3 regions of the Brevundimonas nasdae genome follow, and region 2 is predicted to be linked to each of the others. Evidence: riboswitches for the same ligand, from Rfam matches in the RefSeq annotation. Region 2 holds a riboswitch; each other region holds the start of a gene.
The links. A riboswitch is a leader RNA that binds a small molecule or an ion and turns the genes downstream of it on or off. The one in region 2 is predicted to bind glycine.

Region 1 (8,052 bases), 450 kb from region 2:
CGAAGGCCTCCTTCACGCGGATGGAGCCGCTGACCGGGCTTTCCTGCGGATAGAAGGTCAGCCCCTGCTGCTGCAGCGCGGAAGGATGCGTCTCCGCGCTCGCCTCGCGCCATTCAAATCCGATCGCCGAAGCGACCGGCCCTGCGGGCAGTTGCAGCAGGTCGCCGCTCAGGCTGCCGCCGACCGTCTTCAGCCGGGTGCTGGCGGAATAGGGCTCGTCTATGCGGCTGTAAGCGATGGCGGCGTCCGTGCCCGTCGTCTGCCCGAACGGGTTATAGGGCACACACCCCTGCGCCCGCGCCTCTGCGCTGCGACAGGCCGGGGCGCCGTTCAGCAGGATGACGTCATTCTGTTGCAGCCAGCGGGTCTGGTTGCGGCCATTCACCAGCAGCGTGTTCTGGCTGTTCTCGCCATAGGCGGCGAACAGGTTGTACTTCCAACTGCCGGACAGCTTCCCGTCGATGCCTCCGGTGAACTGCTGTTGCGTCCGGTCCGCCACACTGCCGCGACGCCCGAACTGGTCATAGACGCGGTAAACCTCCGTGCCGGTCTGGCCATTGGCGGTCAGCACAGCCCGCAGATCGGTCGGCATGAAGGGATTATCCAGCGTCAACCACGGCGAGGCATAGACGAAATCATCCGCGACCGGCTGCCAGAAGGACTGGGTCTTGGTCTTGATGTAGTTGCCTTCAAAGAAGAAATGGATCTTCGGCGTGATCTGGTAGTTGAAATTGCTGGTCAGGCCATAGCGCTCCAGCGGCATGCTCAGATTGTCGTACTGCTCAAAGCTTCCGCCATCGCCGCCAACGCTGCGACCGCCTCGATCACCCAGCGCCCCGAAGTCGTAAGGCCGGATGCCCGTTCCATCCGATGTCAGCGACAGATACTGCCCTGCGACCCAGACCAGGCCCTGCTGGTTGGACCAGTTGAAGCGGATGTTGGGCGCCTGAATGAAGTTGGGTATGCCGTCGTTCGGCCCGGTATTCTCGGGGTTGCTGATCGTGTTGACGCCGCTGACGCCCCACGCGCGCTGGGTCGCCTGAACCCCGGCCACATCGTCATACAGGAAGTTGACGACGACATTGCCCTTACCCTCGTCGAAATTCTTGCCCGCAGTGAAGTTGAAGCCGCGCGATTCTCCATCCCCGCGCGACGTAATCCCCGCATTCACCGTAGCGGCAAAGCCTTCGAAATCCCGCTTCAGCAGGATGTTTACCACCCCGCTGACAGCGTCAGCGCCATACACCGCCGACGCGCCGCCCGTCACCAGTTCAACCCGCTCAACCAGCGCCGCCGGGATGGAGTTGATGTCGACCGCCGCCGTAAAAGGCTGACCCGCCACCACGCGGCGGCCGTTGACCAATACAAGCGTCCGATCCGCGCCCAGATGGCGCAGGCTGATCAGGTTAAGCCCCGCCAGGTTCGCGTTTCTCTGGCTGTTCGCGCCATTCAATCCGACACCGGTTTGCGGCAGCTCCGTCAGGATGTCGGCCAGATTCTGATGCCCTGTCGCCTCGATCTGTTCCGCACTTACGGCGGTGACCGGCACAGGCGAGTTCAGCGCCGACCCCGCCAATCGAGATCCGGTGACGACGACATCACCCACAGAAGCCGGCTCTTCATTCGTCTGGGCGACAGCGCCCGTCGCTAACAGCATTCCAAGCGTCAGACCGCTGACACCAAACATAGTCCGTCTCATACTTCCCTCCCATATTTTTTATATGAGCCGGGGCGCGGCGCGACCGCGGCTCGATCTGGCAAGCACGGCGAAGCAGAGGCAGAAAACGGGAATAACCTGAAACACGTCCCCTCCCGACGGTGTCAGTTCAGATAGGGCTCAGGGCCGAAACTATTTCGGCATGGGCTCCCCGCAAATCTCCCTCGCGCTCAACGCCCCATCTGTCTATCTGCCTGAGAGCGTTACTCCTTCGGCGAGCCTCTCGGCGGACGCCGATGACTTCTTTCCAGATTCATTCAGCGACGCGGTCCTTTTGCCTGAGAGATTCCGGGGCGGTTGCTCCTTCGGCGCCGGCTAGGCCGACCTCTCCCACGTCGCCTTGTTCGTTGTGATCACAAATCATGCATCTCGCATCCCTGTCAAGGCGCGACGGTCCTGACGGGCGCGTCGACTTCTCCCAGATCGGGTTATTTCCGGGCGACCTCAGCATCCGCCAGAGGCCGAGCGCCGAGGTCGACGACAAAGCCCAGCCTCACCTTTCTAAAGCCGCGGTAAACTTGCCAGCAGGACGCAACAATCTTGCGGAGATTGCGCAATCTCTTTGTTTTTCAAATATATACTTGAAATACGTGAAAGATATTTGCGAAGATCGGTGGCATGAGACCCGGTTTCAACGGTCACCTCTTGGAGTGAACGCGCCATGGCGGTTGCGGAGCCTCGAGATCCATATGGTGCGGCGCTCTGCGCAGTGCGCAGATTCGTCGACGCCGGGCGCTTCACTCCCGGTGAAGCGATCGTCATCACCGAACTGGCGGCGGAGGTCGGTCTGAGCCCGACCCCGGTGCGGGAAGCCCTCGCTTGCCTCGCCGGCCAGGGATTGATCGAGCGCCGAAAGGGACGAGGGTACTTCTATCCGGCGCTGAAAGCAGCGGATGTGATAGATCTTTTCGAACTGCAGCGCGCCTTTCTCCACGCAGCCCTCACCCTTTACCCTCGCGGGCTCACACCTCTGCGAAAGGCGGCTTCCTCGGTCGATCCTCTGGACGGCGTCCAGACGCTGTTCAACGGACTGGTCGCCCAGTGCGGCAACATGGCCCTCACCCTGGCGCACGAAAGGCTTAACGATCGCCTCCGGTCCGTCCTGGTGGCGGAGCACCGTCGCAATAGAGCGGGCGCCGACGCCGCGCGCACGATGATCGAGGCGACCGTCGAGGGACGAATTCCGGATCTGCTCGCGCTCATAGAAGGCTTCTACGAACGGCGTTGCGCCCGGACGCCAGCTCTGGTCGCCGAGCTCAGCTAGGCCTGTTCCGGCCCACGCTCCGCGAGCGCAGCGAGCGCGCCGGAGGCCCGTATGCGGCGATCGTGGTACAGATCGAGGAGCACCTCGAACGGCGGGTCCCCGCCGGCGACATAGGCCCGATACAACGCGTCGGCCTCTTGCCTCCGGTCGCCGAACAATCGGAGCTCGAGGCGGCGCATGATGTCGAGCTGCCCCGAAACCTTGAGAAAGGCCTCCCACAACACCTGATTCCCTGCGCTGCGAACAATCCCCGTGAACAGCTGCTGGGCCGCGTCCGTGGAAGCGATGTCGATGTCCGGTGCGGGCGCACGCAACGGCGCCAAAGCCCGACTATTCAGGTCGAGGGCGATCCTGACGAACTGGGCGTGCATCGCATAACGATCGCGCGCCGCCGTGGCGTCCAACCTGAGAGCGACATAGCCGCCGGAAGGGGCGCGCTCGACCAGACCCTCTCCGCTCAGACGCGCGAGCGCCTCCCGCACCGGGGTGGTCGACAGGCGCAGGCTCAGCGCCTCGTCCTGGACGATCACCGGCGAGCCGCCTGCAATCCGTCCGGACTGGATACGTTCCCGCAAGCTCGAAAGCGCTTGCATGAAGGGGTCGCGATTCCGCGCCATGGTGGGATCCGATCCGCACGAGAGGCACGCCCGCCTCCGATCGTTCGATCGAACCATCGTTCCCCAGAGCCGCCCCCAAGTCTGCGAAAATCTTCGTCGCAACCCCCGCAAATTGGACGGTGTCGTGCCCGCTAAATTCTTGCGGTATTGGCCACTGCTCCGGAAACAGAACAAAAAAGACACACACGCCAGCATTGATCCGCAGCAAGGAAATGGACACCTTCGGTAGTGAAAGGTCGTCCCTCATGCCGCCCGATCCGCCTAAAAACCTGAGTGATGCGCGCCTGGTCGGGCTGGCCGCCCGCACCATTCGCCGCGCCCGTGGCATGACGGTTCAACAGGTCGCCACGGCTATGAATCTGCCGCCTAGGACCTACGAATATTTTGAAAGCGGCGCCGGTCGTCTCAACCACGACTACGTCCAGAGATTCGCCGTCGCCACGGACAGCGATCCCTATTCCTTGCTGATCTCGCCCGCCCTGGGGTCCACGGAATTCGCCAGGAACACAGCCGACATAAAGCTTATGCTGATCTTCCTGATCGCCCTGGGCGAGTTTGATCGCAGCATGGGGCCGCGTTTGCGCACGCTCGACCCACGCGCCTTGATCGAAGCGTTTACCGATGCCTTTCAGAAGCTCGAAACCGAGAGCCGCCAACGTGACGCCGAGACAGAGGCCTGGCTGGAAGCCGGCCGTGACCTGATTGCAGGCCGCCGGGACGTCGGCGACGCCTGACCCTCGCAAATACACGACAGATATAGATTGTCGGTTCGGACCACCGGGCTCTTGATGGAGCCGTCGCAATGTCGCGGCGCTCAAGAAGGGAGACCGACCATGACCACCTCTTCGAACATCCGACTGATCGCTTTCGGCCCTGCGTCCACACTGACGCGCGGCGCCGAGCAAGGCACCATCCCGGAGAACGACCTCAGCGTCTATCCGACCCTCGGGTGAAGCACGCAGCGGGTGCGCTCAGGCGCGCCCGCCTTCACACCACCCCTTCCAACCCCCAGTCGCAGGGCGTTCAGGGCACACGCTCAAGAGTTGGGCCCGCGCCTCAGCGCCTCCTCCAAGGAGATGACGATGACCAAATCCGCCTTCCGCCGGATCGACTTCGGCGCCGCTGGCACCCTCACACTCGGCTCGGACATGGGCGACCTGCCCGAAACCGATTTCGGTGTCTGGAAAGTGCATCCCTGACCGGGATCGGGGCGGGCCTCAGGCCCGTCCCGCACCTTGCCGTGGAACGCCACAGCTCATCGTATGGCAAAATGCGCCTCACTCTCCGGCCGCTTGGTCGACGGCGTTTTCCTCGCTGTGACCGGGCAGGATGTCGTCATTCTGGATCTCCGGACCGACACCTATGGCTGTCTGCCGGAAATCGGTTCCCGTATCTTGGTGGACGGTCGAAACTTGACCTTCGACGAAGCACTGTCAGAGTTGCTGAAAGCCTCTGGCCTGCTGTCGGACACTCTGTGCGCGGCGACGCTTTCCGACGTCGGAACGCGCTTCCCTCATCCTCCAACAACTTGTCTGCCACTCGGTCGAAACCGCCGCCGCCCGGCCAATGTAGTAGCCTTCCTGTCAGCAGCGAGACGGATCCGAAACCTTGGCCCCGATCCGACGGTCCGCATTCTCCTCGATGCACTCCCCGCTCGACCGACGAAGAATCCTGACCGGAAACGCGTCGCCGTCACAACCGAGGCGTTTCAAGCCTTGTTGCCCTGGACGCCGCACCAGGGCGCCTGCCTCTATCGGGCCTTCGTGTTGCTTTCGATGCTGCGGCGCTCCGGACAGGACGCCGCCTGGGTGTTCGGCGTTCGAACCTGGCCCTTCAGCGCGCACTGCTGGCTTCAATTCGACGACGCCGTGTTGGACGACGACCCGGAACGCGTTGGCCTATACACGCCGATCATGGTGGTCTGATGCGAGGCTATGTCGCCTTCAGCTGGGCGTCCGACGACGCGGAGGCCGTGCGTCGGGCATCGCAGCTTCGACGCGACGCCGGCCCCGCCGGTTACGTCGCCGTGGAGATGACCCGAACATCATGGGTCGGGATCAAGGGGCCTTGTCCGCCCGCCCTGCAGAGACCGCGACAGGGCGAGCTCGTAATCGGCGACCTATTCGCGTTCGGTTCGACCCCGCTTCCCGCTGGACCGAGAGAGGATCTTCAGGCGGCTGCCTGGTACAGCCGTAATCGATGGGGACGATACGTCGTTCTCTTCCGGGACTCAGAAGGTGGTTTCCGATCGGCCTTTCGAGACCCGTCGGGGGCGTTGGCGGCCATCCTCTGGACAGCCAACGGCGTCCGGATCTGTGCTTCTGAAACTGAGGACTGGATGTTTGCAGGCGCACCTACGCGTCTGAGCTTCGACTGGGATGCGGTCGCGCGACTTGTCGCCTCTCCGTTCGACTTGCGCGGAAGCCCCCCACTGCAGGGCCTGACGATCCTCGGAGCGGGAGAGCATGGCGCCATTGGCCAAACCCCGACCACCGTCTGGTCGGCGATCAAGATCGTAGGCCGTTCGGCATCCGCCCCAAGATCGGCCGCTGCAGAGCTACGGGAACGTCTCGATGAGTGCGTCGACGTCATGGGTCGGAATAGCCGACTGGGCGTGGAGCTTTCCGGCGGATTGGACTCCTCAATCGTCGCCGGGGCCGCACGGGCGATGGAGCTCCCGATCGCCCTGACACTGAACACGCGCGGCCCTCAGCCCGAGACCGACGAGCGAAGGTTTGCAACCATGATGGCCAATTGGATAGGACTTCCTCTCGAAGTGCGCCTGCGCCAAGAGGTCGTGTTCACGGCTGAAGCCTTCGAGGCCACAGCGGGCGATCCATGGCCCAGCCAGAACGGCCGTGATCTTGCCAACGACCTGACGGTCGTCGAAGCCTGTCGATCGGCAGGTGTCGACAGGCTTCTGACCGGCAAGGGGGGCGACGCCCTCTTCTTCCAAATGCACACGCCGCTCACCTTCGCCGACCTATGGCGCCGCCGTCCGATCCAGGCGCTTCTATCCCCAGCGCTGCCGGGCGTTGCGCGCTGGACCCGCAGTTCGACCTGGTCCGTTCTCCGTGCTTCGCGCCACGCCTTACAGGACCTCAAGGTGCACGACCTCTCTCCCGGAAAGCGGATGCAGATCGCGGCCATCGAGAGCGGGCTTGCCTACTACTCTCGGTGTCTGCGGTCTGACGTGGTCGATATGGTCCACCCCCTGATGTCCCAACCCCTGATAGAGTGGGCGCTCAGAACGCCCGTGCCGGACCTTACGCCGGGCGGACAGGAGCGCGGTCTTGCCCGACGTGTCTTTGCAGATCGTCTGCCTGAGGCGATCGCGAACCGTCGCGCCAAAGGAGACTACGCCGCCTATTTCAATCAGCAGACGGCCGCAAACCTGCCCTTCCTCCGAGACTATCTGCTTGGCGGCCGCCTCGCCGATCAAAGCGTTTTCGATCGAGCCGACATGGAAGCCCGGCTCGTTCCGGATCGACTTCTATGGCGCGGCGGCGCCGCCGAGATTCTGGCTGCCGTCTCTACGGAGGCGTGGGTCCGCCGATGGGAAGCTCGGATGACGGCGGGACGGTGAGCCTCGCAGGAGACGGCCCGAGCGTTGAGGCGAACCAGCCGTCGATCCGATTCCAAAGATCACGGATCACGCCCGGACTGGAGAAGAGATGATGCTCCCCCCAATAGGTCACCAGCTGCACGTCCTTGTTCTGCCGCCATAGCGCGGTGAAGACGCTTTCAGCCTCAGTCAAGGGGACAAAGTCGAGGTCACCATGGACCAGAAGAACCGGTGCCGTGATCGATCGGGCGCTGAAGAAGGGACTGTTCCGGACGTAGGTTTCCGAAAGATTCCAGGGCGGGCCGCCCATCGCCCCCTGCCCTTGCTCCGACCAGCCCGCGCTGCGGCGGACGTAGAGGCCGAACTCCTGATTGGCCCGTGCAAAACCAGCGAAGGCTCCCCAAGCTGCGGCGAGATTGGCTGAACTCGACAGAACGACGAAGCTGCGAATGCGGTCCGTCTCCGTAGCGAGGACCAGTCCAGCGTATCCACCGAAACTATGTCCGATATAACCGACCCGGTTGCCATCCAAGTCGGGATATTGCTCGAGTGCTGCATCGAGCGTCGCCAGGACTCGCTCGGTGAGGTGAGAGGCCGGCCCGTCCGGTCCGGTTCCAGGAAGCGCCGGAAGGAGTACAGCATAGCCGAAACCGGCCAGCAACTGGGCGTTCGCCATGGCCGAAGAATCGCCTCGGCTATCCGGTCGATGAGTCGAAGCGCCCGGATAGGCCAGCAGGATGACCGGAGTGCCCGGTCGGAGCCCGCCGGGCGGCGCGATGAGCCAGCTTGTGCGGTAGGCTGCTTGAGCGCTCAGCGTCGTAACCGGCAGGGGTTCGCCGAACTCCACGTTGACCAGGAAGCCGTTGATCCGGGCCAGAGACCGCCTCCC
Region 2 (8,052 bases):
AGCTGTCGTGCGCCGCCGCTTCAGTATCGGGCGCAATGGCGCGGCTGGCGTCGGTGATGACGATGGCCTCGAACCCTTCGCGCACGGCGTCCTCGGCGGTGAAACGAACGCAGTAGTCAAAGGCCAGACCCGCCAGAAAGACCCTTTGCACACCCAGATCACGCAGCAGGCCCGCAAGGCCCGTCCGGGTCTGGCGGTCGTTCTCGAAGAAGCCGGAGTAGCTGTCGACCGCCGGATTATAGCCCTTGCGGACCACGGCCAGGGCGCGGTCGATGGTCGGCTTCACATCGGGGTGGAAGTCGGCCCCGGCTGAACCCTGCAGGCAATGATCCGGCCACAGCATCTGGCGGCCATAGGCGACCTCAATCTCGGTGAAGGGCGTCGCGCCGGGGTGGTTGGAGGCGAAGGATATCTGATCCGACGTATGCCAGTCCTGCGTCGCGATCACCTTGTCGAACCGTTCCGCCAACTGGTTGATCAGCGGCATGATCCACGCCCCGCCCGCGACCGCCAGCGCGCCGCCCTCGCAGAAGTCGTTCTGCGGGTCGATGACCAGAAGGGCGTCGGCGGGACCGATGATCATGGCTCAGGCTCCGGTTCAGGCGCTCGCGAAGGCGTCGATTTCGTTGGCCGAGCCCAGGGCGACGGGAATGCGCTGGTGCAACTGGGTCGGCTGAACGTCGAGGATGGGCTGGACGCCGTCGGTGGTCGCCTTGCCGCCCGCCTGTTCGACAAGCAGGGCCATCGGATTGCCTTCGTACATCAGGCGCAGCTTGCCCGGCTTGTTCGGCTCGCGCTTGTCCCACGGATAGAGGAAGACGCCGCCGCGCATCAGGATGCGGTGGACATCGGCGACCATGGCCGCGACCCAGCGCATGTTGAAGTTCTTGCCGCGCGGCCCCTCCGCCCCCTGCAGCACGCCGTCCAGATAGCGCTGGACCGGCTCGGCCCAGTGACGCTGGTTGGAGACGTTGATCGCGAACTCCTTGGTATCCGGCGAAATCGTGATGTCGTCGTGGGTCAGCAACCACTGGCCGTCGTTGGACAGGGTGAAACCCTTCACGCCGTCGCCCGTCGTCAGCACCAGCATGGTCTGGGGGCCATAGACGGCATAGACGGCGGCGACCTGATGGCGGCCTGTCTGCAGGAAATCGGCCTCGACCGGCGTCGGGGTCGCCGACTTCAGCACCGAGACGATGGTGCCGACCGGCGCATTGATGTCGATGTTGGACGAACCGTCCAGCGGGTCGAACAGGGCCAGATATTCACCGGCCGGATTGGAGGCGGGCTCGACCTGATCCTTTTCCTCGGATGCGACGCCGGCGATGGCGGGACAGGCCAGAAGCGCCTGGGTCAGCATGTCGTCGGTGATGACGTCCAGCTTCTTCTGCTCCTCGTCCTGGACGTTGATCTGGCCCGATGCGCCCAGTGCGCCGACCAGGGCGCCGCCCGCCACCACGTCGCTGATCTGGGCGCAGGTTGCGGCGATCACGGTCAGGACAGATTTCAGTCCCTGCGGCGCCTCCAGCGCGGCGATGTGGTCGTCGAGACGAAGGCGGTCGGCGGACATGGAGGCTTTCCCGTAGGTTGTTGGGCGTCGCGCACTCATGGCCGCACAGGACGCGCGGGGCAAGCTCTGTCAGACCTCTGATGCACTGGCGACGCTTGACTTGAGGCCTGACTCGATGGCTTAGGTCGGTCGCTCTCGCGGGAGAGTTCGGGGCTGGGAAATCAGGCTCGACGCCGAAGGCGCAACCGCCCCGGAAACGCTCAGGCAAACGGACCGCGATAGCATACGGACGCTGGAAAGCCGCTCTTTTACGGGCGCGCCGACGGAGCAAGGCGGAAACGCCGGAATCTCTCAGGCTTCAGGACAGCGGGGGCGCGAGGACGGCGGCGAAGCTCCGCCACAACACGCGACCGCGAAAGTCTGAACCATGACCGACCAAGCTCTCAAGACCACGCCGCTGAACGCCGCGCACCGGCGCTTAGGCGCCCGCATGGTGGGTTTCAGCGGCTATGACATGCCGGTCCAGTATGAAGGCGTTCTGGCCGAACACCGCTGGACCCGCGAACATGTCGGCCTGTTCGACGTATCGCACATGGGCCAGTGCAAGATCACCGGCGCGGACGCCACGGCGCAGTTCCAGCGCTTCGTCCCCGGCGACTATGAGATCCTGAAGGCGGGCAAGCAGAAATACACCCTGCTGCTGAACAAGGACGGCGGCATCATCGACGACCTGATGGCGGGCCGCCCCGACCATGACGGCCTGTTCGTCGTCGTCAACGCCGGCAACAAGGACGAGGATTTCGCCTTCTGGAACGCCAATCTGGAAGGCGACGCCAAGCTGACGGTTCTGGACCGCGCCCTGATCGCCATCCAGGGCCCGGAGGCCGCCGAGCTGATGTCGGCCCATGAGCCGGTGCTGGCCGAGATGGGCTTCATGGAGACGGCCCGCCTGATGCTGTTCGGCGCCGACTGCTATGTCTCGCGCTCGGGCTACACCGGCGAAGACGGCTATGAGATTTCGGTCCCAGCGGATCAGGCCGAGCGCATCTGGAACACCCTGCTGGAAGACGCCCGCGTCAAGCCGATCGGCCTGGGCGCCCGCGACAGCCTGCGGCTCGAAGCTGGCCTGCCGCTGCACGGCCACGACATCGACGCCGCGACCACGCCGGTCGAAGGCGCGCTGACCTTCGCCCTGTCCAAGTCGCGCAAGGAACGCGCAGACTTCAACGGCGCCGACATCATCCTGAAGCAACTAGCCGAGGGTCCGTCGCGCGTCCGCGTCGGCCTGCACGTCAAGGAAGGCGCCCCAGCCCGCGAAGGCGCCGAGATCGCCGACGCCGACGGAAACATCATCGGCAAGGTCACCTCGGGCGGCCCCTCCCCCAGCCTGGGCAAGAACATCGCCATGGGCTTCGTGCCGCCCGCCTTTGCGGAACTGGGCACGGAACTGAAGGTTCTGGTTCGCGGCAAACCCGCCGCCGCCGAAGTCATCGCCATGCCGTTCGTGGCGCAACGCTATTACCGCAAGCCGAAGGCGTAACCCTCTCTGTCCGTCACCCTCGGGCTTGACCCGAGGGCCGGGCGATCAACCGCTCGTGCGAAGACATAGGCGCACGGACAGCACAACATCCGATCCTCGGGTCAAGCCCGAGGATGAAGGCTTTAGGAGAAGCAAGATGCATTTCACCAAGGATCACGAGTGGGTCAGCGTCGACGGCGATATCGCCACGGTCGGCATTTCCAAGCACGCGGCTGAGGCTCTGGGCGACGTGGTGTTCGTCGAGGTGCCGGAAGTCGGCAAGACCTTCGCCAAGGGCGACAGCTTCGCCGTGGTCGAAAGCGTCAAGGCGGCGTCGGACGTCTATGCCCCCGTCTCGGGCGAAGTGGTCGAGGCCAACGACGTGCTGTCGACCGCCCCGGAGACCGTCAACGCCGCCGCCGAAGCCGATGGCTGGTTCGCCAAGATCAAGATCTCGGACGCCTCGCAGCTGGACGGCCTGATGGATCAGGCCGCCTACGACGCCTTCCTGGCCACGCTGTAAGCCGTGTTCACGGTCTGCTTCACCCACGCGACCACGACGCCTTCGCAACCTGGCCTGAGCCAGTTGGTCGAGGCGGCGCTGGCCGACTGCGGGGCGGAGCGGACCGGGCTGGAAGCGGAGATTCGGCTAAGCGACGGCGCGTTGCTGTATATGTTCGGAGAAGACGCCCCGGACGGGATGCTGGCGGAATACCCGGTTCTAACGCCAGCCATCGCTGCCGCGCTGCTGGCCGTTCTGCGGCGCACCAACAGCTTCATGCTGGATGGTCCTGGCGGGAGATTGTTGGTGCGCCCTGCGGGCAATGTGGGCGAGCCCCGCACACCCCTGATGTACGAAGTCGAGCTCCGGGAGGTCGAGGACGCCGATGCGCTCACCGATCTGTTGAAAGGCCTTCGAAACAACCGCAGCACCACGCCGAGCCGTCCGCAGTCCTCGCCTTCACGCACCCCAGCCAGAGCCAAGCCGGGTTTTTCAATCACTGACTTCCTTTTCGGAAAAGCTGTCTAGATGCGCTACCTCCCCCTGACGCCCGACGACCGCACGGCGATGCTCGCCGCCATCGGCGCGAAATCCATCGACGACCTGTTTGTCGACGTGCCCGAGAGCGCGCGTCTGGACGGGCCTGTGGACCTGCCCCGCGTCGCGGGCGAACTGGAGGTCGAGCGCGCCTTGTCCGCCATGGCCGCCAAGAATGCGACCGCCGGCGCCGTGCCCTTCTTCTGCGGCGCAGGGGCCTACAAGCACCACGTGCCGGCGACGGTGGACCATGTGATCCAGCGGTCGGAGTTCCTGACCAGCTACACCCCCTATCAGCCGGAAATCGCGCAGGGCACGCTACAGTACCTGTACGAGTTCCAGACCCAGGTTGCGAACCTGACCGGCATGCCGGTCGCCAACGCGTCCCTCTATGATGGTTCGACCGCCATGGCCGAGGGCGTGCTGATGGCCACGCGCGTGACCCGCCGCAACAAGGCGGTGATCTCGGGCGGCGTCCACCCCCACTACGTCAAGGCGACCGAGACCGTGGTTCACGCCGTCGGCGTGGAGACGCAGGCGCTGGCCCCGGCGTTCGACGCCGAAGCCGCCGTCATCGACCAGATCGGCCCGGACACCGCCTGCGTCGTCGTCCAGACGCCCAACGTCTTCGGCACCGCCACCGACGTGACCAAGATCGCCGAGGCCGCCCACGCCGCGGGCGCCCTGCTGATCGTCGTGGTGACGGAAGCCGTGTCCATGGGCCTGCTGAAATCGCCCGGCGAAATGGGCGCCGACATCGTCGCGGCCGAAGGCCAGTCGATCGGCAACGCCCTGAACTTCGGCGGCCCCTATGTCGGCCTGTTCGCCACGCGCGAAAAGCTGATCCGCCAGATGCCGGGCCGCCTGACCGGCGAGACCGTGGACGCCGACGGCGAGCGCGGCTTCGTCCTGACCCTGTCGACGCGCGAACAGCACATCCGCCGCGACAAGGCGACCTCGAACATCTGCACCAACTCTGGCCTCTGCACCCTGGCCTTCACCATCCACATGAGCCTGTTGGGCGAGACGGGCCTGCGCAAACTGGCCCTGCTGAACCACGAGAAGGCCGTCGCCACCCGCGACGCCCTGGCCGCCATTCCGGGCGTGGAGGTGCTGACGCCGCGCTTCTTCAACGAGTTCGCGATCCGTCTGCCCAAGGGCAAAAAGGCCGCCGAGGTGGTGGACACCCTGGCCGGTCATCATGTGCTGGCGGGCGTCCCCTACAGCCGTCTGGCGCCCGACGCGGGTCTGGACGACGTCCTGCTGGTCGCGGCGACCGAGACCACCCTGGATCATGACATCAAGTTCCTGGCGAAAGCGCTCGCCACGGTGCTGGCGGCCTGAGCGGAGACAGAACAATGAGCACGATGAACACTGTCGGCCGCCCGACCGCCCCGAACCAGGTCGATTCCAAGCCTGCCACCCTGACCGGCGGTCGCGGCCTGTTGCAGAATGAAGCCCTGATCTTTGAGGGCGACGGCTGGGGCAAGACCGGCGTCGATCTGCCGGAGCCCAAGACCGATGCGTCGGACCTAGGCGACCTGGTCCGCAAGGATCCGATCGGCCTGCCCGGCCTGTCCGAGCCCGAGGCCATGCGCCACTACGTGCGCCTGAGCCAGAAGAACCACGCCATCGACCTGGCCATCTATCCGCTGGGGTCGTGCACGATGAAGCACAACCCGCGCCTGAACGAGAAGATGGCGCGTCTGGCCGGTTTCTCGGACATCCATCCGCTGCAGCCGATTTCGACGGTTCAGGGCGCGCTGGAGCTGATGGACACGCTGGCCCACTGGCTGAAGACCCTGACCGGAATGCCCGCGGTCGCCCTGTCGCCCAAGGCGGGCGCGCACGGCGAACTGTGCGGCCTGATGGCCATCCGCGCCGCCCACGAGGCCAAGGGCGAGCATGAGCAGCGCCGCAAGGTTCTGGTCCCGACATCCGCCCACGGCACCAACCCGGCCACCGCCGCCTTCGTCGGCTATTCCGTCGTCGAGGTCGCCCAGACCGAGGACGGCCGCGTGGACGTCGCCGATCTGGCGTCCAAGCTGGGGCCGGACGTCGCCGCCATCATGGTGACCAACCCCAACACCTGCGGCCTGTTCGAGCGCGACATCATCGAGATCGCGCGCCTGACGCATGAGGCGGGCGCCTATTTCTACTGCGACGGCGCCAACTTCAACGCCATCGTCGGCCGGGTCCGCCCCGGCGACCTGGGCGTCGACGCCATGCACATCAACCTGCACAAGACCTTCTCGACGCCGCACGGCGGCGGCGGTCCCGGCGCGGGTCCGGTGGTGCTGTCAGAGGCCCTGGCCGCCTTCGCCCCTGCCCCCTGGGTGGTGCATGACGACAACGGCTATCGTCTGATCGAGCGCGAGGAAGACGAGGCGGAACAGGCCTTTGGCCGCCTGTGCGCCTTCCAGGGCCAGATGGGCATGTATGTGCGCGCCCTGTCCTACATGATGTCGCACGGCTCTGACGGCCTGCGTCAGGTGGCTGAGGACGCCGTGCTGAACGCCAACTACATCAAGGCCCGCCTGCAGGACCTGATGAGCCCGGCCTTCCCAGAAGGCCCGTGCATGCACGAGGCCCTGTTCGACGACGAATGGCTGAAGGGCACGGACATCACCACGCTCGACTTCGCCAAGGCGATGATCGACGAAGGCTTCCACCCGATGACCATGTATTTCCCGCTGGTCGTCCACGGCGCCATGCTGATCGAACCGACCGAAACCGAGTCCAAGGCCGAACTGGACCGCTTCATCCATGCCATGCGCCTGCTGGCCGAGGCGGCGAAGGCCGGGGACGTGGACCGCTTCAAGGGCGCGCCCTTCCATGCGCCGCTGAAGCGCCTGGACGAAACCCGCGCCGCCCGCTCGCCGGTGCTGCGCTGGTCGGCCCCGGAAGGCTCAAACCAGGCGGCCTGAAAGGTCTGAACGGTCTGACCGAATGAAGCAGCGCTCGTCCCCTCGCCGGGGCGGGCGCTGTTTTCGTTTGTGCGACGCTTTTCGTCGTTTCGGGTCTAGGTTGCCCCCATGACCAACTGGACCACCCACGACATTCCCGATCAGACGGGCAAGCTGGCCATCATCACCGGCGCGACCGGCGGTCTGGGGCTGGAGACGGCGCTGGTGCTGGCGGGCAAGGGCGCAGAGGTCGTGCTGGCGGCGCGCAACCCGTCCAAGGGCGCCGAGGCCGAGCGCTTGATCCGTGAGCGCCACGCCGGGGCCAATGCCCGTTTCGACCTGCTGGACCTGGGCGATCTGGCCTCAGTCGAGGCCTTCGCGGGGCGTCATCTGGCGCAGGACCGCCCCATCGACATCCTGATCAACAACGCCGGGATCATGGCCCTGCCAAAGCGCCAGACGACGGCCGATGGGTTCGAGATGCAGTTGGGGACCAACTATCTGTCGCACTTCGCCCTGACAGGCCGTCTGCTGCCGTTGCTGAGCGCGGCCAGGGCGCGGGTGGTGCAGTTGTCCAGCATCGCGCACCGGGGCGGCCGCATCCGACTGGACGACCTGAACTATCAGAACGGGTACGGCGCCTGGCCCGTCTATCAGCAGTCCAAGCTGGCCATGCTGATGTTCGCGCTGGAGCTGCAACGCCGCAGCGGCACCCAGGGCTGGGGCCTGACCAGCGTCGCCGCCCATCCGGGGTTCGCCCGCACCGACCTGATCGCCAATGGCCATGGCGACAGTCAGCCTGGCCTGTTTGCCCTCGGTGCGCGGCTGATCGAGGGCGTGCTGAGCCATTCTGCGGTTGACGGCGCCCTGCCCATCCTGATGGCGGCGACCCTGCCGGATGCCACGCCGGGCGCCTATTACGGGCCGGTGGGGTTTCAGGAGATGAAGGGGCCGCCGGGTCGCGCCGTCATCAAGCCCCAGGCCCGCGACGCCGATGTCGCCCGACGTCTCTGGACGGAATCCGAGCGGCTGACAGGCGTGTGCTACGGCTGAGGCGTTCCGCCGCGGCTTTCATGAC
Region 3 (8,052 bases), 440 kb from region 2:
ACTGTTCTCGCCACTGCAGGAAAGCTTCTTCTTCGTCAGCGATCCCTGCGACGTCACTTTGCGGAATCAGTCGGCGACGCGCGAGGCCAACTGCACAGCCTTGGGCATCCCGGCAAACTTCTCGGCGCCCACCAATGGTTCGACCGTTCACGGCCAGATCGGCGGCAACATTCATCTTGAGCCGGAGACTGCCAAGACCTGGACCATCGGTGCGACGCTGGCGACATCGCGTCTGCCCGGCCTGACGGTGACCGTGGACTATTTCGACATCGAAATCACTGACGCCATCGGGGCCATTCCGGTGCAGTCGCTGGTGGACAACTGTGTTGACCTGAACATCTCGCCCGACGCTAACGCCAACTGCGCGGCGGTCACACGCAGTTCGACCACCCACGGCATCACCAATGTCCAGGCGACATCCCTGAACATAGGCAAGTTCACCAGCCGTGGAGTGGACTTCAACCTGAACTACAAATTCGATCTGTCCCGATACGCCTCGACACTGCCGGGGGAGCTGACGCTGAACCTGGCGGGAACCTATCTGGACCGTCTGCGTCAGCTGACGGATGCGGCGGATCCCCTGACCGAAATACGGCTTGAGGGCACTTTGGGGTCGCCGAAGTGGAACGCCATCGCCTCGGCCGTCTATCGCCTGGATGATCTGTCGGTCAGTTGGCGCGCGCGATACCATGGCAGCACCTCGATCTTGAGCGGGATCAGCGTCTCCAACCCGCCGCCTGCTGATCAGTTCGATCGGCCCAATACAGGAACCAAGGTCTTCAATGATCTGTCTGTCGCCTATCAGATCAACGCGAAAACCGACGCCCGCATCACTGTGCAGAACATCTTTGACGTGAAGCCGCCGAACCGCGCCTTCAACATCCACCAGGGCATCTACAACGCTTCCTTCTATGACAACCTGGGGACGTCGATCGTCGGCGCCCTTACCTATCGTTTCTGACGTCGTAATCCGGGTGGGTTTCTTCCGGATCGGGGCTTCGGTCTCGATCCGGTGGAATTTTCCGACAGAGTTTCCTTCTCAACTGATCTGACTGTAGTGTGATATCGATCGTCGCGCATGAGTCCGTCAGGGCGTTGCAGGATGATGGATGGGCAGAGCGCCGTCTCGTCCGGAGAGGTGAGCAGCGGTCATGTCGATAAGTTCAAGCCTTCCTTCCTTCGATCCGCTTGATCGGATGACGTTGCAGGCGCAGGCCTATCAGCAACTGCGCAAGGCGTTGATGGCCGGGGTGTTCAAGCCGGGCACAGTGATCACCATACGCGCCGCCGCCGAGGCGCTGGGCACCAGCCCGATGCCTGTGCGCGCGGCTCTGCAACGGTTGGAGGCGGAAGGCGCGCTGGTCGCGAGGGGCAGCAAGCGCACGCTGGAGATCCCCGCACTGACGCGCGACGAATACCAGGAACTGCGCGACATCCGGGTGCAGCTGGACGGGCTGGCGGCCGAGCGCGCCGCGGCCAACGTGACGCCGGACGAGGTCGATGAGATCGACGCCCTGTGCCGCGCCATGCAGGCGGCGGCTGAGGCGGGAATTCTGGATGACTATGTCCGCACCAACTGGGATTTCCATCTGGCGATCTGCCGGGCAAGCCGCATGGAACGACTGGTCGCCCTGATCGAAAATCTGTGGCTGCGGATCGGCCCCTATGTCCCGCTGATGATGCCGGACCGTGAAAGCATGGTCGCCAGCATGGGCGCGCACTGGAGAGCTGTGGAGGCGCTGCGGGCCAGGGACGGCGTCGCTGCGCGTCAGGCGATAGCCGACGACCTGACAAACTCCGGCGCCAAGCTGATGACGCAATTGGCGCAGGGTGCTGCAGCGGGCTGATCTGAAGCGGTCGCTATGGCTCTTGTCGTTTTCGTGTTGACAGCCCTGCTTGCGGCATGATTTGTGATCACAAAGAACACGACTTGGGAGAGACCGGTTCAACCGGCGCCGAAGGAGCAACCGCCCCGGAAACTCTCAGGCACCAGGGACCAGGTCGTGACATAATTCTGGAAAGAGGCGCCCAGAGCGTCCGCCGACGGGATAACGATCTCAGGCAAACCGACAGAAGGGGCGCAGTTGGACCGGGGAACCGGCCGGGGAAATGCGCCTATGACACTTGCTTCTCATCACGACACAGGTGCGCCCGCGCTCAGCGTGCTCGACCTGTTCACCATCGGCGTAGGGCCTTCCAGTTCGCACACGGTGGGGCCGATGCGTGCTGCGGCCGCATTTGGTGAAGCGGCGCTGCTGGAGGGGCGGCCGACGGCCGTTCGCTGTGAGCTCTACGGATCGCTGGCCCTGACGGGGCGCGGACATGCTACCGATGTCGCGGTCCTGCTGGGGCTGTGTGGCTTGAGGCCGGAAGGGGTTGATCCCGACGCTGTGCCGACGTTGATTGAAGAAATCCGTCGGACGAAAGCGCTGCAACTGGGCGGACAGGTCGCTGTTCCGTTCGACGAGGATCAGCAGCTTGTCTTCCATTTCGGAGAGTTCCTGCCCGGCCATCCCAACGCCATGCGTCTGTCGGCGGACTATGCTGACGGCCGCCGGATCGAACGAACCTATTATTCCATTGGCGGGGGGGCGGTGAGGGAAGAGGGCGGCCATGCGCCGCCGCGTCAGAATGTTCAGGTCGCCCGTCCGTTCACCTCTGGCGCGGATCTGCTGTCAATCGGCGCCGAGACAGGGCTTTCAATCGCTGACATCGTCTGGGGCAATGAAGAAGCCTGGCGTTCGCGCGAGGAAACCGCCGCCTTCATTGACGCCGTCCGGCTGGCCATGCTGGCCTGCATCGAGCGCGGCTATCGCCAGGAAGGCATCCTTCCCGGCGGACTGAACGTCCGCAGGCGGGCCAAGAGCCTGCATGACGCCCTGACGGCGCGTGGGCCGCGCACGGACCCGTCACATGTCTTCGAGTGGGTCAGTCTTTATGCGCTGAGCGTGAACGAAGAGAACGCCGCCGGGGGGCGTGTGGTCACGGCGCCGACCAATGGTGCAGCGGGCGTTCTGCCTGCGGTGATGAAATACTACGAAGCCTTCGTTCCGGGATCGACGCTTGAGGGCAGCCGGACCTTCCTGGTCACGGCCGCCGCAATCGGCTTTCTCTACAAGACCAGAGCCTCGATCTCCGCCGCCGAAATGGGGTGTCAGGGCGAAGTCGGCGTCGCCTGTTCGATGGCCGCAGCGGGTCTGGTGGCCGCACTGGGCGGCACGAACGAGCAGGTCGAAAACGCCGCCGAGATCGGCATGGAGCACAATCTGGGCCTGACCTGTGATCCCATTGGGGGCTTGGTTCAGATCCCCTGCATCGAACGCAACACCATGGGCGCCGTGAAGGCGATCAACGCCGCCTATCTCGCCCTGCAGGGCGATGGAAAGCACGTCGTTTCTCTGGACGCCGTGATCGAGACCATGCGCCAGACGGGCGAGGATATGCGGTCAAAATACAAGGAGACCAGCCTTGGCGGTCTCGCAGTCAACGTCGTCGAATGCTGAGGAGGAGCACCAGAATGTCAGACTTTTTCGCGCGCAACCTGAAGGCGGATTCGGTCATCTATGACGCGATCAATCAGGAGGCCGTTCGCCAGAACAGCCAGATCGAGCTGATCGCAAGCGAGAACATCACGTCGCCTGCGGTGATCGCCGCTCAGGGCAGTGTTCTCACGAACAAATACGCAGAGGGGTATCCCGGAAAACGCTACTATGGCGGGTGCGAATATGTCGACATCGTCGAGCGTGTCGCCATTGAGCGGGCTTGCGAACTGTTCGGCAGCGCCTACGCCAATGTGCAGTCGCATTCCGGCGCGCAGGCGAACGGGGCGGTGCTGATGGCGCTGCTCAAGCCTGGCGATGTCATCCTGGGCATGTCTCTCGACGCGGGGGGGCATCTGACGCACGGCGCCAAGCCGACTCTATCCGGGAAATGGTTCACGCCGGTCCAGTACGGCGTACGTGAGAGTGATGGTCTGATCGACTATGATCAGGTCCAGTCCCTCGCCGAACAGCACCGCCCCAAGCTGATCATCGCAGGGGGGTCGGCGATCCCGCGTCAGATCGATTTCGCGCGGTTCCGCCAGATCGCCGACAGCGTGGAGGCCTATCTGCTGGTGGATATGGCTCACATCGCGGGTCTGGTGGCGGGCGGCCTGCATCCCAGCCCGGTGCCGCATGCCCACATCGTGACCAGCACGACTCACAAGACGCTGCGTGGGCCGCGCGGCGGTCTGATCCTGACGAATGACGAGGTGCTGGCCAAGAAGATCAACTCGGCGGTGTTCCCCGGACTGCAGGGCGGGCCTCTGATGCATGTGATCGCAGGCAAGGCTGTCGCGTTCGGCGAGGCGCTGGACCCCTCCTTCAAGGACTACGCGCAACAGGTGGTGTTGAACGCACGGGCTCTGGGTGCAGCTCTGATCGAGCGGGGCTTTGATTTGGTCACCGGCGGCACAGACACCCATCTGGTGCTGGTTGATCTGCGCTCACGCGACATCAGCGGACGTGAGGCGGAAGTCAGCCTCGAGCACGCCCACCTCACCTGCAACAAGAACGGCATTCCGTTCGACCCGCGTCCGCCTGCGCAGACCAGCGGCATCCGTTTGGGGTCCCCTGCGGGAACCACGCGAGGATTCAAGGAGGCTGAGTTCACCCAGGTCGGTCATCTGATCGCCGACGTACTGGACGCGCTGGTCGACAATCGGGAGGACAACTCGCAGGCAGAGGCCAAGGCGCGGCAAGCGGTTCTGGCGCTGACGGCGGCCTTCCCGGTCTATGGGTTGCAGGCTGGATCCGATGGCGTCATCCCGGAGCTTCTGTGATGGACGGCGAAAGGGGGGAGCCCGGGCGGCGCACGCCGCTCTATGACCTGCATCTGGCCAATGGCGGCAAGATGGTCCAGTTCGCGGGCTATGACTTGCCGGTCCAGTATGCGGCGGGGGTGTTGAAGGAACACCTGCACACACGCGAAGCCGCCGGTCTGTTCGACGTCTCACACATGGGGCAGGTGGAGCTTCGTCCGCGTAGTGGCGATCTCACCGATGTCGCCCAAGCGCTGGAGCGGCTTGTCCCGGCTGATATCGTAAGCTTGTCACCCAGTCGCCAGAGGTACGGCGTCTTCACCAACGCAGCGGGCGGCATTCTGGATGACCTGATGATCGCCAACCTGGGCGACCGCCTCTATCTGGTCGTCAACGCTGCCTGCAAGGCGGATGACATTGAGCATTTGCGGCGGTCTCTGAGCGAGGAGGTCGAAATCGTCGAGCACCCGGATCGGGCGCTTCTGGCGTTGCAGGGGCCGCTGGCGGAGGCCGCACTGTCGCAACTGGGCGACGGCTTCGCGGATCTCGCCTTTATGGGAATCCGTGAGCTGGATGTGGCCGGCGTGCGCTGTACGGTTTCTCGTTCTGGATACACCGGAGAAGATGGGTTCGAGATCGGAATGCCCGGCGAGGCCGCTGTTCATGTGGCCCAGGCCTTGCTCGCCATCGAGGGCGTGAAACCGATCGGCCTGGCCGCGCGTGACAGTCTGCGGCTTGAGGCCGGCTTGTGCCTCTATGGCTCCGACCTGACGACGGACACCACGCCGGTCGAGGCGGCGCTGGAATGGTCGATTCAGAAGTCGCGTCGTCCGGGCGGCGTCAGGGCAGGAGGCTATCCGGGCGCGGACGTCATCGAGGCTCAATTAACACAAGGCGCGTCGCGGCGCCGGGTCGGCCTGCGCCCGCCGGAACGTACGCCGGTGCGTAGCGGAACACTGCTGTACGATTCCATATCTGCAGCGACTCCATTGGGGCAGGTCACCTCGGGCGGGTTCGGTCCCAGCGTCGGCGGAGCGGTTTCGATGGCCTACGTCCCGATCGCTCATGCTGCAGTCGGTTCAGTTCTCTATGCCGAGGTTCGCGGAATGCGTCTGCCGGTGACGGTCAGCGAAACGCCATTCATCCAGAAAACCTACAAACGATAACCAGCCAGAGGGAGGGCTTCATGACCTATTATACGCAGGACCACGAATGGGTGAGACACGAGGGCGATCTCGCCGTCGTCGGGATTACGCAGCACGCCGCAGAAGCGCTGGGCGATCTGGTCTTCATCGACTTGCACGCCGACGGAAAACAGGTGTCGGCGGGCGACGCGGTGGCGGTGGTGGAATCGGTCAAGGCCGCCTCCGACATCTACGCCCCTGTCGCGGGGCAGGTCGTGGAGGTCAACACCGCCCTGTCTGATGACCCGGCGGTGGTCAGTGCCGACCCGGAGGGGGCAGGCTGGCTGGTCAAGATCCGGCTGGATGACCCGGCAAGCCTGTCGGAACTTCTGGACCGCGCAGCCTATGACGCGCTGGTCGCCGGCGCCTAGTCGCGGAGTATTCTGATGAGCAATTCCAGCAACGCCACTCTCGGCGCCTTCGTTCACCGTCACATCGGTCCTGATGAGGCCGAAACGGCTGAGATGCTGAAACTTCTGGGCGTGCCGGATCTGGACGGCCTGATCGAGCAGACAGTCCCAGCCAGTATTCGCGACCGCTCCAGCCTGGGGTTCGGCCCGGGGTTGGATGAGACGACCTGTCTGGAACGCCTGCGTGAGATCGCCCGGCGCAACAAGCGGTTCACCTCGCTGATCGGCCAAGGGTACTACGGCACGAAAATGCCGCTGGTGATCCTGCGTAATCTGATGGAGAGCCCGGCCTGGTACACGGCCTACACGCCCTATCAGCCAGAGATCAGCCAGGGACGGCTTGAGGCCCTGCTGAACTTCCAGACACTGGTGTGCGAACTGACCGGATTGGACGTGGCGAACGCCTCGTTGCTGGATGAAGCCACGGCGGCAGCCGAGGCGATGGCCCTGGCGCAGCGTTCGGCGTCTTCGAAGGCGGACAGCTTCTTTGTCGACGCCGACTGCTTCCCCCAGACGATCTCTGTCGTCAAAACCCGTGCTGAGGCGCTGGGCTGGCGGTTGGTCATCGGCGATCCCGAGAAGGATCTGGCAGCCGCTGACGTTTTCGGTGCGTTGCTGCAGTATCCGGGCGCGTCAGGACAGGTGCGCGACATCAAGCCTGTCATCGCTCAGTTACACGAGGCAGGCGCTATTGCGGCGGTCGCTGCGGACCCCTTGGCGCTGACGCTGCTGGCAAGTCCCGGTTCTTTGGGCGCGGATATCGTCGTCGGTTCCATGCAACGCTATGGCGTGCCGATGGGATGCGGCGGCCCTCATGCGGGCTATATGGCTGTGCGTGACACACTGAAGCGCTCGATCCCCGGACGACTGGTCGGCGTGTCGCAGGACAGTCGGGGGCGGCCTGCCTACCGTCTGGCGCTCCAGACGCGCGAACAGCATATCCGCCGCGAGAAGGCGACCTCCAACATCTGCACCGCCCAGGTGCTGCTGGCGATCATCGCCTCCATGTATGCGGTCTATCATGGGCCGGATGGGTTGCGCGCCATCGCTCAGCGCATCCATGACCTGACGGCCCGTCTTGCGCAGGCGTTGGCCGATCAGGGTTTTGAACGCATCAACAGCGCCTTCTTTGACACCCTGACCATCCAGACGGGAGGCCAGACCTCTGCGATCCATGAGCGCGCCCGTGCGGCGGGCGTCAATCTGCGGCGTATTGACGAGAACACCTTGGGGGTGTCGCTGGATGAGACGTCTTCGGACGAGACGGTGCGATTGGTGCTGGCGATCTTTGCGCCGGCGGCCACATCGAGCGCGACTGCAGACTCCCGTCAGGCGCTGGCAGGCATTCCGGCCGATCAGGTCAGAAGCGGCCCGTTCCTCGAACATCCGGTCTTCCACCGCTATCGTTCTGAAACCGAGATGCTGCGTTATCTGCGGCGTCTGGCGGACAGGGATCTGGCGCTGGATCGGACGATGATCCCGCTGGGGTCGTGCACGATGAAACTGAACGCTACGGTCGAGATGATCCCGGTCACCTGGCCCGAGTTCGGTGAAATCCACCCCTTCGCGCCCGAAGATCAACTGGCTGGTTATCAGTTGCTGTTCGATGATCTTGAGACCCGTCTGTGTGCGATCAGCGGCTATGACGCCGTGTCTT

Region 1: another riboswitch for glycine. It lies ahead of KWG56_RS11865 (TonB-dependent receptor plug domain-containing protein); the one in region 2 lies ahead of gcvT (glycine cleavage system aminomethyltransferase GcvT).
Region 3: another riboswitch for glycine. It lies ahead of KWG56_RS11855 (L-serine ammonia-lyase); the one in region 2 lies ahead of gcvT (glycine cleavage system aminomethyltransferase GcvT).

What each region holds. Positions count from the first base shown of each region.
Region 1 is NZ_CP080034.1:2,433,210-2,441,261, forward strand. It holds gene KWG56_RS11865 (TonB-dependent receptor plug domain-containing protein) at 1-1,699, opposite strand, end outside; glycine riboswitch at 1,974-2,060, opposite strand; gene KWG56_RS11870 (GntR family transcriptional regulator) at 2,379-2,981, shown strand; gene KWG56_RS11875 (GntR family transcriptional regulator) at 2,978-3,598, opposite strand; gene KWG56_RS11880 (helix-turn-helix domain-containing protein) at 3,793-4,332, shown strand; gene KWG56_RS11885 (lasso peptide biosynthesis B2 protein) at 4,891-5,523, shown strand; gene KWG56_RS11890 (asparagine synthase-related protein) at 5,937-7,184, shown strand; gene KWG56_RS11895 (S9 family peptidase) at 7,132-8,052, opposite strand, start outside.
Region 2 is NZ_CP080034.1:1,983,106-1,991,157, forward strand. It holds gene pncA (bifunctional nicotinamidase/pyrazinamidase) at 1-583, opposite strand, end outside; gene KWG56_RS09705 (class 1 fructose-bisphosphatase) at 599-1,570, opposite strand; glycine riboswitch at 1,699-1,796, shown strand; glycine riboswitch at 1,801-1,879, shown strand; gene gcvT (glycine cleavage system aminomethyltransferase GcvT) at 1,938-3,050, shown strand; gene gcvH (glycine cleavage system protein GcvH) at 3,187-3,552, shown strand; gene KWG56_RS09720 (hypothetical protein) at 3,556-4,059, shown strand; gene gcvPA (aminomethyl-transferring glycine dehydrogenase subunit GcvPA) at 4,060-5,412, shown strand; gene gcvPB (aminomethyl-transferring glycine dehydrogenase subunit GcvPB) at 5,427-6,995, shown strand; gene KWG56_RS09735 (SDR family oxidoreductase) at 7,104-8,027, shown strand.
Region 3 is NZ_CP080034.1:2,424,962-2,433,013, reverse strand. It holds gene KWG56_RS11865 (TonB-dependent receptor plug domain-containing protein) at 1-961, shown strand, start outside; gene KWG56_RS11860 (GntR family transcriptional regulator) at 1,152-1,847, shown strand; glycine riboswitch at 1,922-2,009, shown strand; gene KWG56_RS11855 (L-serine ammonia-lyase) at 2,118-3,503, shown strand; gene glyA (serine hydroxymethyltransferase) at 3,518-4,822, shown strand; gene gcvT (glycine cleavage system aminomethyltransferase GcvT) at 4,822-5,967, shown strand; gene gcvH (glycine cleavage system protein GcvH) at 5,988-6,356, shown strand; gene gcvP (aminomethyl-transferring glycine dehydrogenase) at 6,372-8,052, shown strand, end outside.